One region of the Cupriavidus sp. 2TAF22 genome, then DNA from elsewhere that is predicted to be linked to it. Evidence: predicted binding sites of a transcription regulator. Region 1 holds the regulator's gene; the other holds the start of a gene.
The links. The regulator FliA, encoded in region 1, starts transcription of late flagellar genes. The targets are predictions, from matches to a motif close to CTAAAGTTTNNNNNNNNNNNGCCGNTA.

Region 1 (5,582 bases):
GACCGGCCCGCCGCCATGACCTGGATCCGCCAGGAGCTGGCGCGCAAGGTGCCGGTGCTGGGCGACGAAGACGCGCTGTTCGCGCAAGGCGGCGTGCTGGCCCTGATCGGCCCCACCGGGGTGGGCAAGACCACCACCACCGCCAAGCTGGCCGCGCGCTTCGTGCTCAAGCACGGCCCGGAACGGCTGGCGTTGCTGACCACCGACACCTTCCGTATCGGCGCGCATGAACAACTGCGCATCTATGGCGACATCCTCGGCGTGCCCGTGCACGCGGTCAAGGACGCGGCCGACCTGCGCTTCGCGCTGGCCGCGCTCACCGAGAAGCACCTGGTGATCATCGACACCGTCGGCATGAGCCAGCGCGACCGCAACCTGTCCGAGCAGATCGCCATGCTGGCCGGCGTGCAGGCGCCGGTGCAGCGCATCCTGCTGCTCAACGGCGCCAGCCACGGCGACACGCTCAACGAGGTGGTGCACGCCTACCGCCACGATGCCACGCCCGGCGGCGGCATCGACGGCTGCATCGTCAGCAAGCTCGACGAAGCCACGCACCTCGGCTCCGTGCTCGACGTGGTGATCCGCCACCGCCTGCCGGTGTACTACGCCTCCATCGGCCAGCGCGTGCCCGAACACCTGGAGCTGGCCAGCGGCGCCGCCCTGGTCGAGCGCGCTTTCCAGACCCCGCGCCGCGGCTCCGTCTTTGCCGATGCCGATGCCGTGCGCCGCGTCATGCCGGGGCAGGATGACAACGATGGCGCCCGCGCCGCGGGTGCTTCGGCCACCGCCGGCGCCGAGGGCATGCTGCGCTCGCTGACCGACAGCGCCAACGCGGTCAGCGACTGCGTGGACCAGCTCGACGCGGGCAACTTCGGCTTCGACCTGGTACGCACCCTGTGGCAGCAGCGCGCGGACAGCGCACCGTCGGCGCGCCAGATGGCGCAACACGTGCGCGAGGCCGCCTGCCGCGATCTCGCCCGCCAGTGCGACCGCTTCGTGCTCGCGCTGAGCGCCACCGTGGCCGCGCCCGCGGCCGGCCGCCGCGCGCCGCGCCCGTGGCAGCATACGCTGTGGCTGGCCGACCGCGACGGCCTGCCGCTGGCTGCCGCCGCGGCGCCGGGCGGGCGTACCGCCCCAGCGCTGCAGGCAAGCCAGGGCGGCTGGGAAACCGACGCCGCCAACCTGGGCGCCGCCATCGCCGCCGCGCGTACCGTGGTCAATGTGCTGGACACCATGCCGGCCGCGGCCACGCTGGCGCGCTGGCAGCAGGCAGGTGAGCGCTGGCTGACCACCACCCGCAAGACCACGCGCGTCGCCAGCAACGGCGTTGCGCTGAAGGTCGATGCGCTGGCCGAGACGCTGACGTTCCATGCCTTCGAAGAGATTGAGTACCGCGGCCGCGATGCCGTGCAGTGGATCGCGCAAGCGCCGGTGCGCGTGCTCGAAAGCCAGGTGCGCGGCACGCGCGGCAGCGAGGGCGGCACCGAGGCCGGCCTGCTGGTATCGCGCCTGGTCGACCGTGAAAACGGCCAGACACTGGCCGTGCAATACCTGCTGTGCGAGCCCGCACTGCTGGCCGAGGGCGCGCAACTGGCGCGCTGGGCACGCTGGGCCGAAGCCGGCGAGGCGCACCTGCGCACACTGCGCCATGCGCTCGACCATCTCGGCCAGGGCGAACGCCAGGACGGCGCCAACGATGCCGCGCAGGCGGAAAACCAGGCATGCGCGCGCCTGCTGGCACTGCAGATGGCCGTGGCCGCGCTGCGCCTGGAGCAGGCCGGCGACACGGAAGCCGCGGCCTTCCTGGCGCGCCTGTCCGCGCGCGCGCCGGCGCGCCAGACCCCGAATGCTGCCGTGCTGGTCGAAGGCATGGGCCGCCTGCTGGCGCTGCTGGACGTGCTGGAGAACTACCCCGCGCGCAATGGCCGTGCCGCACCTGCTGTGCCGACCGTACCGGCCGCGCCCGCCACCGAGCCCGACGGCTTCGTCGATGGTGGCCGGATGTTCAAGGCGCTGGCGCAGGTGCAGGGAGAGTAGAACGTGAATTCACTTGCCCTGGACCAGGCCGAAAGCCTGCGGCGCATGCTGGCGCCGCGTGCCACGCGCCGCATCGCGGTGGTCGCGAGCGATGCGGGCGCCGGTGCCACCACGGTGGCGCTCGGGCTGGCCAATGCGCTCGCCATGCAGGGTGAACGCGTGCTGCTGATCGACGAAGACCGCATTGGCGCGCGCGCCACCCGCCTGGCCGGCGCGGCGCCCGAGGGCACGCTGGCCGCCGTGCTGGGCGGTGCGCTCACGCTGGAGGCAGCGCTGGGGCAACGTCCCGCGGGCACCATCGGCGTGCTGCCCGGCAGCCCGCAGGCCACGGGCGACCTGGGCCTGTTCAATGGCTACCGCACCGTGCTCAGCGATGCCCGCAGCGATGCCGAGGGCGCCCTGTCGCAGGTGGCCGGCATGGCGCACAACGTGGTGGTGGTGCTGCGTGCCGAGCCGGCATCGATCAAGGCCGCCTATGCCTGCATCAAGCAGCTGAACCACCTCTACGCCTGCCGCCGTTTCCACCTGGTCGTCAATGCCGCCGCCAGCGACGCCGCCGCCAGCGCCGTGCTCGGCAATCTTGCGCGCACCGCCAGCCAGTATCTCGGCGTGGACGCGAGTCCTGCCGGCAGCCTGCCGCACGATCCGCTGGTCGAGCGCAGCACGGCGCTTGGCCGCTGCGTGGTCGAAGCGTATCCGGCGGCGCCGGCCACTGCCGCCCTGCGCCGTCTTGCCGTCGGCATCGCCGGCTGGCCGCTTCCCATGCCTTCACCAGCCGTAGCCCGTTCAACCCCTCCGGCCGCGCCGCTGGCGCCGCCGGCCACGGCCCTGGCCTGAGCGCCGGGCCTGCCAGCTAGGACTCACGAGAATTCCACCATGTATACGATTCAGGGAAAGCTCGAACAGACTGACACCGTGACCGCGCATGCGTCGCTGGTGCGTCGCATCGCCTTGCAACTCGCGGCCAAGCTGCCGGCCAGCGTGCAGCTCGATGACCTCATCCAGGCTGGCATGATCGGCCTGCTCGACGCCGCCAAGCGTTACGAGGATACGCACGGTGCGCGTTTCGAGACCTATGCCAGCCAGCGCATCCGCGGCGCCATGCTCGACGAGGTGCGCGCCAACGACTGGCAATCGCGCAGCCTGCGCCAGTTCACCCGGCGCATCGAGCGTACCGTGCGCGGCCTCGAGCAGACGCTCGGCCGGGCGCCGCTGGACTCCGAGGTGGCGCAGGAGCTCGAGTTGCCACTCGACGAATACCAGACCTTGCTCAACGAGGTCTATGGCTGCCAGCTGCTGCACTACGAAGACTTCGAACGCTCCGGCGAAGAAGACTTCCTGGATCGCCACCTGAGCGTCAGCGACGACGGCAATCCGCTCACCGTGCTGATGGAGAGCGGCATGCGCGAAGCGCTGATACGCGCCATCGAGCGACTGCCCGAGCGGGAAAAGCTGGTGCTGTCGCTGTGCTACGACCAGGAGCTGAACCTGCGTGAGATCGGCGCCGTGCTCGAGGTGACGGAGTCGCGCGTCTGCCAGATCCGCAGCCAGGCCATCACGCGCCTGCGTTCGCAGCTGCGCGGGCTGCTATGAAAGCCAGGTCCCGCCGTATCGCCGTGGCGGCCATTGCCGCATGCTGCAGCCACGGCTGGGCCGCGCCGGCAGGACCTACCCTGCATTCGTGGTCGGCTTCCGTGAGTGGCCCCGCCTTGTATGGCAAGGGCCTGCGCACCATGTCCGCACCCATCACCCCGACCGGGTATCTGCCGCAGGCCGAGGGCGCCATCACCACCGTGCGGTGGCGCTACAGCTTTACCCGCACGCCGCCGCTCGATCTGCAGGCCTATCTCTGCAATGCGCAGCGCTGCGTGTTGCTGCCGGGGGCGGAGGGACTCACCGATGCCTTCAGCGGGGATGACGCAGGCAGGGGATTCGTGTTTGCGTTCCAGGTACCGGGGAAGGGCGCGCTGACGCCCGTCCTGCAGGGACAGTCGGGACAAGTGGTGGTGGGGTACAGGTAAGACCGCAGGTGCATGGATTCGGCGGCCCGGGCCTTTCCGCCCGGGCGCCGCTTCCCAAGCCCCCGCAGCCGCTCAAGCTTCAACCCTCAAGCCGCCGGCTCCGCCACCGCGCCCGAACAAAAAAAGCGGCTTCGCCTTCCCTGCCGGGAGCGAAGCCGCTTTTTTTGTTCGTTCGGTCTTTCCTGCATTTCGCCGCGGGCTTGCGAAAGCCCGTGGCGACAAGACACCGGTTCAGCCCGCCGCCAGGCTGACGCCTTGCGGACCTTGCTGGGTTCGCCCGTCCTTGCCGTACAACGTGCCCGTCTCGCCCCGGTGGCGCAGCGCCAGAATGGCTTCCTGCGTGAACTCCAGATGCGCATCCACCACGGCCGCATTGACGGCGTTGGCATCGCGCGCCATGCGCGCGGCGAACAGCAGGTCGCGCCATGCGGTCTCGACGGCAGGCACGATCTCGCGCCCGAACAGCTGGCCGCCCGCACCGAGGCGAATCCCCATGGCACCCATCTGCGCCTCGCGCGTGCGCGTCAGCGTCTGCAGCGAGCCGGCCAGTTCGACCTTGCGATCCAGCAGGCCGACCAGCGCCTGGTAGTCGCCCGCCTTGATCATGGCGCGCTCTTCGCCCAGCACGGCGGCGAATTCCTTGGAGAGCTCGGTTTCCCGGGCGAGGTTCTGGATCAGGGACTGGCTCATGGCTTGCCTAAGTGTCGTGGGTTGGCTTTGCCGCCGGTGTCGAGCGTCAGGCGCCGCCGTTGAGTTCGCGCAGCGACGCCAGCAGACCGTCTGCGATCTTGCTGGGGTCGATCTTGATGCGTCCTTCGGCGATGGCCTGGCGGATTTCGTCCACCTTGGCGGTATCGATGTCGTCGTCTTGGTCTTCCACCAGGCGCGCGCCGATTTCGCGCACCTGGGCGCCCAGCGGGCTGACGCGCACGCCGGGGGTTTCCGGGGCGGCGGCCGGGCCGGCGGGGGTGCCTGCCACGCTGCGCGTTGCACCGTCGCCGGCGTCGCCCGGCCTCGAGGAGGTGGTCTGATTGATCTTCACGGTGATTCCTTGCTGGGTACCTCTGGCTTATCGGACGGTCGCGGCAGAACTTTAGGGCCGCCCCGGGTCCATCCGGCCCGGCTCACGGACCCGTCCGGCCACGCTGCCCGCCGGACGCCGGTCCTGGGATGCCGGCTGCACATCCTGCAGCGCTGCGCGCCATTGTCTCATGAGACCGTTGCGCTACCCAGGCACGCCAGCCTATTGCTGCAGCACCACCGTGTCGCCATTGCGCACCAGCGCGCTGACCACCTGGCCGCTCTTGAGCCGCACCTGCACATTGCTGCCGACCGCGGCTTCGGCCATCACCTTGCCCTCGCTGCTGAGCTGGAAGGAATCCCCCTCGACCACCACCGTCACGTTCTGTCCCTGCCGCACGGCAATGGCCTTCTTCAGGAGATCCGTGCGCATCGGCGAACCCGCTGCGATGCGGCTGGCGGCCACGGCGCCCGCGATCTGCGCGGGGTCGGTCACCACCGCGC
Region 2 (5,582 bases), on a different contig from region 1:
GGCCACCGCCAGGTTGCCGGCTGCGGCGGCACGCGGTACGCGGCGCGCCACCGGAGCGGCCGCGGCGGGCCTGGATTGGCGGGTCACCGGCAGCGACTTGGCCGACAGCACCGGCTCGCGGCCCTGGCGCACTACCGGGGCGCGGGCCTTGCTCGGCAGCACCGGCTCGCGCGTCACGCGCTCGGCAGCGGCACGCGGGGCGGCGGCAAGCTTGGCAGCCGCCGGCGCGGTCACGCGGGCGACCGCCCGGGCCGGCGCGGCGTGATGGCGTTCGGCGGAATCCCCGGCGTCGCGCGCCGCGGGAACAGCGGCAAGACGCGCCGGCGCATGGCTCTTGGCCCCGCCAGCACGCGCGGCCGGCTGGTGCCTGGCGGCTGGCGCCGCGGCGCGCGCAACAGGTGCGGCCGACCGCACCGGCGCAACCGGCGCAACCGACATAACCGGCATGGCAGCCGGCGTCCCGGCGCGGGCCGGTGCCTGCCGCGCCACGCTGGTGTCCTCCGGCGAGACCTTGAAGCGCGACACTTCACCCACCAGGCCGGCGGCCTGCTGCTGCAGGCTCTCGGCGGCAGCGGCGGCCTGCTCCACCAGGGCGGCATTCTGCTGCGTCACGCTCTCCATCTGGCTGACGGCGCGGTTGACCTGTTCGATGCCGGAAGACTGTTCCTCGCTCGCCGCGGCGATCTCGCCCATGATGTCGGTCACGCGCTTGACCGCGCCGACGATATCGTCCATGGTGCGGCCCGCATCTTCCACCTGCCTGGCGCCATGGGCCACCTGCCCCACCGAGCCGTTGATCAGCTGGCCGATCTCCTTGGCTGCCGACGCGGAACGCTGCGCCAGGCTGCGCACCTCGGCAGCCACCACGCTGAAGCCACGGCCCTGCTCGCCGGCGCGGGCCGCTTCCACCGCCGCGTTGAGCGCCAGGATATTGGTCTGGAAGGCAATGCCCTCGATCACGCCGACGATCTCGGCCACCTTGCCCGACGATTGCGAGATGCTCTGCATGGTTTCCACCACGCCGCGCACCGCGCGCCCGCCTTCGGTGGCCACGCCGGAAGCGCTCACCGCCAGTTCGTTGGCATGGCGCGCATTGGCGGCGTTCTGCCTGACCGTGGAGGTCAGCTGCTCCATCGATGCGGCGGTCTGCTCCAGGGAAGCCGCCTGCTCCTCCGTGCGCTGGGACAGGTCGGTGTTGCCGCTGGCGATTTCGCGTGTCGCGCCGTCGATCGAGCGCGAAGCGCCCTGGATGCCGTGGACCAGCGCCGCCAGTTGACCGAAGGCGCGTTCGAGCGCCCCCAGCATGCGGCCCATCTCGTCATTGCTGTGCGCCTTGATGCTGTAGGTCAGGTTGCCCTGCGCCAGCGCCTGGGCGGCTTCGAGCGCCTGGCGCGCCGGCCCCGTGATCGAACGCGTGATGCCGATACCGAGCGCGATGGCCAGCGCCACCGCGGCGGCAGCCAGCCCGACCAGCACGTCACGCGCCATCTCGTAGCTGGCTTCCGATTCGTCCACGGCGACGATCGCCACCTTGCGCCCGCCCTCGGCAAGTTCAGTGAGCTTGTCGAAATAGGGCGCCTGGGCCGCCGGCAGCGTCGCCACCAGCGCGCTGCGCGCGCCGTCGAATTCGCCGCCCTGCAGCTGGCGCAGCACCATGTCGAGCTGGCCGTTATACGCCTCGCGCGCTTCGGTCAGGCGGCGGTAGGTTTCCCGGATCTCCGGCCTGGCGGACTTGGCGAGCCATTTGCCGAGTTCGTCCAGCGTGGAACCCATATCCTGGCGCAGCGCGCCGATCTTCTCCGCGTTGCGCCGCACCGCGACCGGGTCCTCGTTCAAGGTGGCGTCGCGCACGAGGATACCGATCCATAGCGCGTCCTGTTTGACGCGCTCGATATCCATGACCTTGAACAGCCGCCCTTCCACCGTCACGTGCATCGATTCGTTCATGGTGCGCAGGGACACCACGCCCACGACAGCCACCGCCACCAACGTCAGCGTCACCACCGAAAACGCCACCGTCAGGCGCGCCCCAATGCCAAAGTTTCGCAACCAACGCATCTTCCCGGCTCCTTTTTGCTTTTTCATCGCGCGCGGCGCACTCGCTCCAGACAGGCTTCCGGATCGACGCCGCATCGCGGGCTTAACGGCAGGGGACCAGACAAGCTTGAGTACATTTGCGCGTTTTGCGCGAAGAAAGCGAAAAACGCGAAGATACGCGGAGATATAGGGGGAGAAAGACCGGCAATTCAGGGAATTGGCAGCGTGCGTCCTGTCGTCTAATGGCGGCAGGCACTTCGATGTGCTGCCATCGGGCCTCGTGCCCGGCGGCATGCCAGACAAGAAAAGTGGGCGCACAAAAAAAGAAGCCCACGCGCGGGGTGCTCGTAGGCTTTCCAGGACTGCTAGGAACCGAAAGGTTCAGTAGCGAATATAAACCTGCTTACATGAGGTGTAAATCCAATTTCTATCAGGGATATCTCGGATAGGAAAAAGTGCCTGCTCTGCCACTCCTTGTGGCGCATGGGTGGCACCGGATGCTTCAGCAAGCAGGCCAGGGCCGTGTCATCGCCAGCAACCCCATGCTGCACAGGGGTTGCGGGCCTGGCCGGCGTTGGGATTTGCCCCACAAGTGAACATGGACATATATTCACCTATTGTGATGCAATCGGTTTTTTAGAGGTAAACCTCTAGGCTAGGCGCGCCCCCCAACCGTCCATATTTGTAAAATTTTGTTACTCTCGCCCCTGAAGTATTCCCCTTCTCTTCTGGCGGCGCCGCTCGCCACCGATTGCGAGGCGGTATTGGACCCCCCTCCCGCGCACATACCGCGGCTGGCCGCGATCCATGCACCCCGCCCCCCCGGCCAGCATCGAGAGCGGATGTTTCATCCCCAGTTCCGCCCAGGCCGGGCCGCAGCCCGCGCTCAGCAGTGCGTCATACCTCAGTTGCCCACGCCTGGTTATCGAATCCCTGCCAGCCGCCAGAACCCGCGCGGGCTCTTCCGGAGAAGTTGTGAACAAGAAGGAAACCAGGGTGGACCGCCCTAGCCGGAAGCTGCAGCACCAGCAACTGTCCACCCACCGTGCGAGCCGCAAGCCGGTCATCGTGCACCTGTCCAGCGGCATCCGCCTGCATGGCGTGATCGTCGCCGCCGACAACTATATGGTGCTGCTGGCCGAATCGCCGGACGATCCGGTGCCCCAGGTCGTCTACAAGCACGCCATCGCGGTCATTACGCCCGCCCACGCACCGGAAGCCATGGCCAGCGTGCCGGGCGCGGAAAGCTCGCCGGAGTTCGTCAGCCTGTATACGCCCCGCACGCGCAAGCGGCGCTAGAGATATGGCGAGGATGACCAGGCGTGGCGCCGCCAGGGCCCCGGCCACGCGCCCCGCCGCGCCAGCCGGAGCGCGCAAAGAAACTTCAGGGCACGACCGCAAGATCACACTAAACCTTTTCCGACGCTGGTCGATAACCCTAGCAACGGAGGCACTACACGCACTGCAACGCAGTCAGCCAACGTTACACGGCAGCCGCCGGACTGTGTAAATCACTGCAACTAGGAGTCGTACCATGTCGTCGATCATCAATACCAATTCGTTGTCTCTGATGACTCAGAACAACCTCAACGCTTCGCAATCGCAACTGAACACCGCGATTCAGCGCCTGTCGTCGGGTCTGCGCATCAACAGCGCCAAGGACGATGCCGCCGGCCAGGCCATCGCCAACCGCTTCACCGCCAACATCAACGGCCTGACCGTAGCGCAGCGCAATGCCAACGACGGTATCTCGATGGCGCAAACGACGGAAGGCGCGCTGACCGAAGTCAACAACAACCTGCAACGTATCCGCACGCTGGCCGTTCAGGCCGCCAACGGTTCGAACTCCGCCTCCGACCTGAAGTCGATCCAGGATGAAATTACGCAGCGCCTGGCTGAAATCGACCGTACTTCGCAACAAACCGACTTCAACGGCGTCAAGGTCCTGTCCTCGTCGGCAAAGGCCCTGAACATCCAGGTTGGCGCGAACGACGGCCAGACCATCTCGGTCAACCTGTCGGAAATCAGCTCGAAGACCCTGGGCCTGGACAGCTTCAGCGTGACCAGCACCCCGAACAAGGCTGCTACGGTTACCGACCTGAGCAACGCAGTGACCGCCGGTACCGCCACGAAGATCAGCTCGAGCCTGTACCAAGTCACGACCAAGAACACCTTCGCCTCGACCGACCAGGTCCTGGCCAAGCTGCAAGACGGCGACACGGTTGCTGTGGCTGGCGGCAACACCTACACCTACAACTCGAGCACCGGCAAKTTCTCGTACAAGGTGACCACCGCTGCTTCGGCAGCCTCGCTGTCGAGCTCCAACCTGCCGGCATTCGGCCAGGCAGCCGGCACGTACACCAACGCCAGCGGCGCATCGGTCCAGTTCAAGGTCGACAGCGCAGGCAAGCTGACCGCCGCTGACGGCGTCACCACCCTGTACGACGACGGCGCCGGCAACCTCACCACCAACAACACTGGCGGCCTGTCGCAAGCAACGCTGGGTGGCGTGTTCACCAACGCCGGCTCGGCTGCCGCTGGTGTCGCAAGCGTGCAAGTCAACGGCACCACCTACACCTCCGCTGCTGGTGGCAATGTCACCAACAACGCAGCAGCCAGCAAGAACGACGTGGCAGCTGCAGTGCTGGCAGGCGGCTCGGGCAACGCGACCACCGTCACCCTGGGCAAGACCAGCGGCCTGACGTCCACGATCAAGCTTGACGGCGCTACCGGCAAGGCAGACGGCGCCAACGGCGCGACCTCGAGCTACGTTGATGCAAAGGGCAACCTGACCACGACGGCCAGCTTCACCACCAACTACGCTGTCGACACCACCACCGGTGCCGTCACCGTGGCAGACAACAGCGCCAGCCCGGCCGCCGCAACGGATCCGGACATCAACGCGAAGATCGGCGGCGCCGCCTACATCGACGCAGCGACCAACGCATTCACCACGAGCACGACCTCGTCGTCGGGTTCGGGCACGACCGATCCGCTGGCCGTGCTGGACAAGGCGCTGCAGACCGTCGACAACCTGCGCAGCTCGCTGGGTGCAGTACAGAACCGCCTGGACTCCGTCATCTCGAACCTGGGCACGACCGTGACGAACCTGTCGTCGTCGCGCTCGCGCATTCAAGATGCGGACTACGCAACGGAAGTGTCGAACATGACCCGCGCGAACATCCTGCAACAAGCTGGTACCTCGGTGCTGGCGCAGGCTAACCAGTCGACCCAAGGCGTGCTGTCGCTGCTGCGTTAATTCGTAACTGCTTCGCTGAAGCCGGCATTCGTGCCGGCTTTGGCATAACGGGCCTCGAGTGTTTCCCCAGGGCCGCGGCCCTGGGAAAGCATTCCAACCTCCGACTTCCGAACCGACATGGCCGAATCCTTCCCGATCCCGTCCGGCATCCCCGCCATTCCCGCCATGCCGGCCAGCATGGCGTCGGGCGGGGAAACGATGCGCGCAGAGGCCGGCATTGCCGCCACTGCCGGCAGCGAGGATTCGCCGGCGAGCACGCCGCAGGAACAACCGGGCGGACTGGATG

Region 2: a site for FliA is predicted at 3,446-3,472, ahead of AB4Z48_RS11000 (flagellin N-terminal helical domain-containing protein). Genes of this name have one in related genera too.

The regions. Positions count from the first base shown of each region.
Region 1 is NZ_JBFRFX010000042.1:69,376-74,957, forward strand. Features, by position in the region: gene flhF (flagellar biosynthesis protein FlhF) at 1-2,037, shown strand, start outside; gene AB4Z48_RS33330 (MinD/ParA family ATP-binding protein) at 2,041-2,874, shown strand; gene AB4Z48_RS33335 (RNA polymerase sigma factor FliA) at 2,914-3,630, shown strand; gene AB4Z48_RS33340 (flagellar protein FlhE) at 3,627-4,058, shown strand; gene AB4Z48_RS33345 (flagella synthesis protein FlgN) at 4,290-4,748, opposite strand; gene flgM (flagellar biosynthesis anti-sigma factor FlgM) at 4,795-5,100, opposite strand; gene flgA (flagellar basal body P-ring formation chaperone FlgA) at 5,302-5,582, opposite strand, start outside.
Region 2 is NZ_JBFRFX010000007.1:149,187-154,768, reverse strand. Features, by position in the region: gene AB4Z48_RS11010 (methyl-accepting chemotaxis protein) at 1-2,058, opposite strand, end outside; gene AB4Z48_RS11005 (RNA chaperone Hfq) at 3,013-3,336, shown strand; gene AB4Z48_RS11000 (flagellin N-terminal helical domain-containing protein) at 3,572-5,296, shown strand; gene AB4Z48_RS10995 (flagellar protein FlaG) at 5,414-5,582, shown strand, end outside.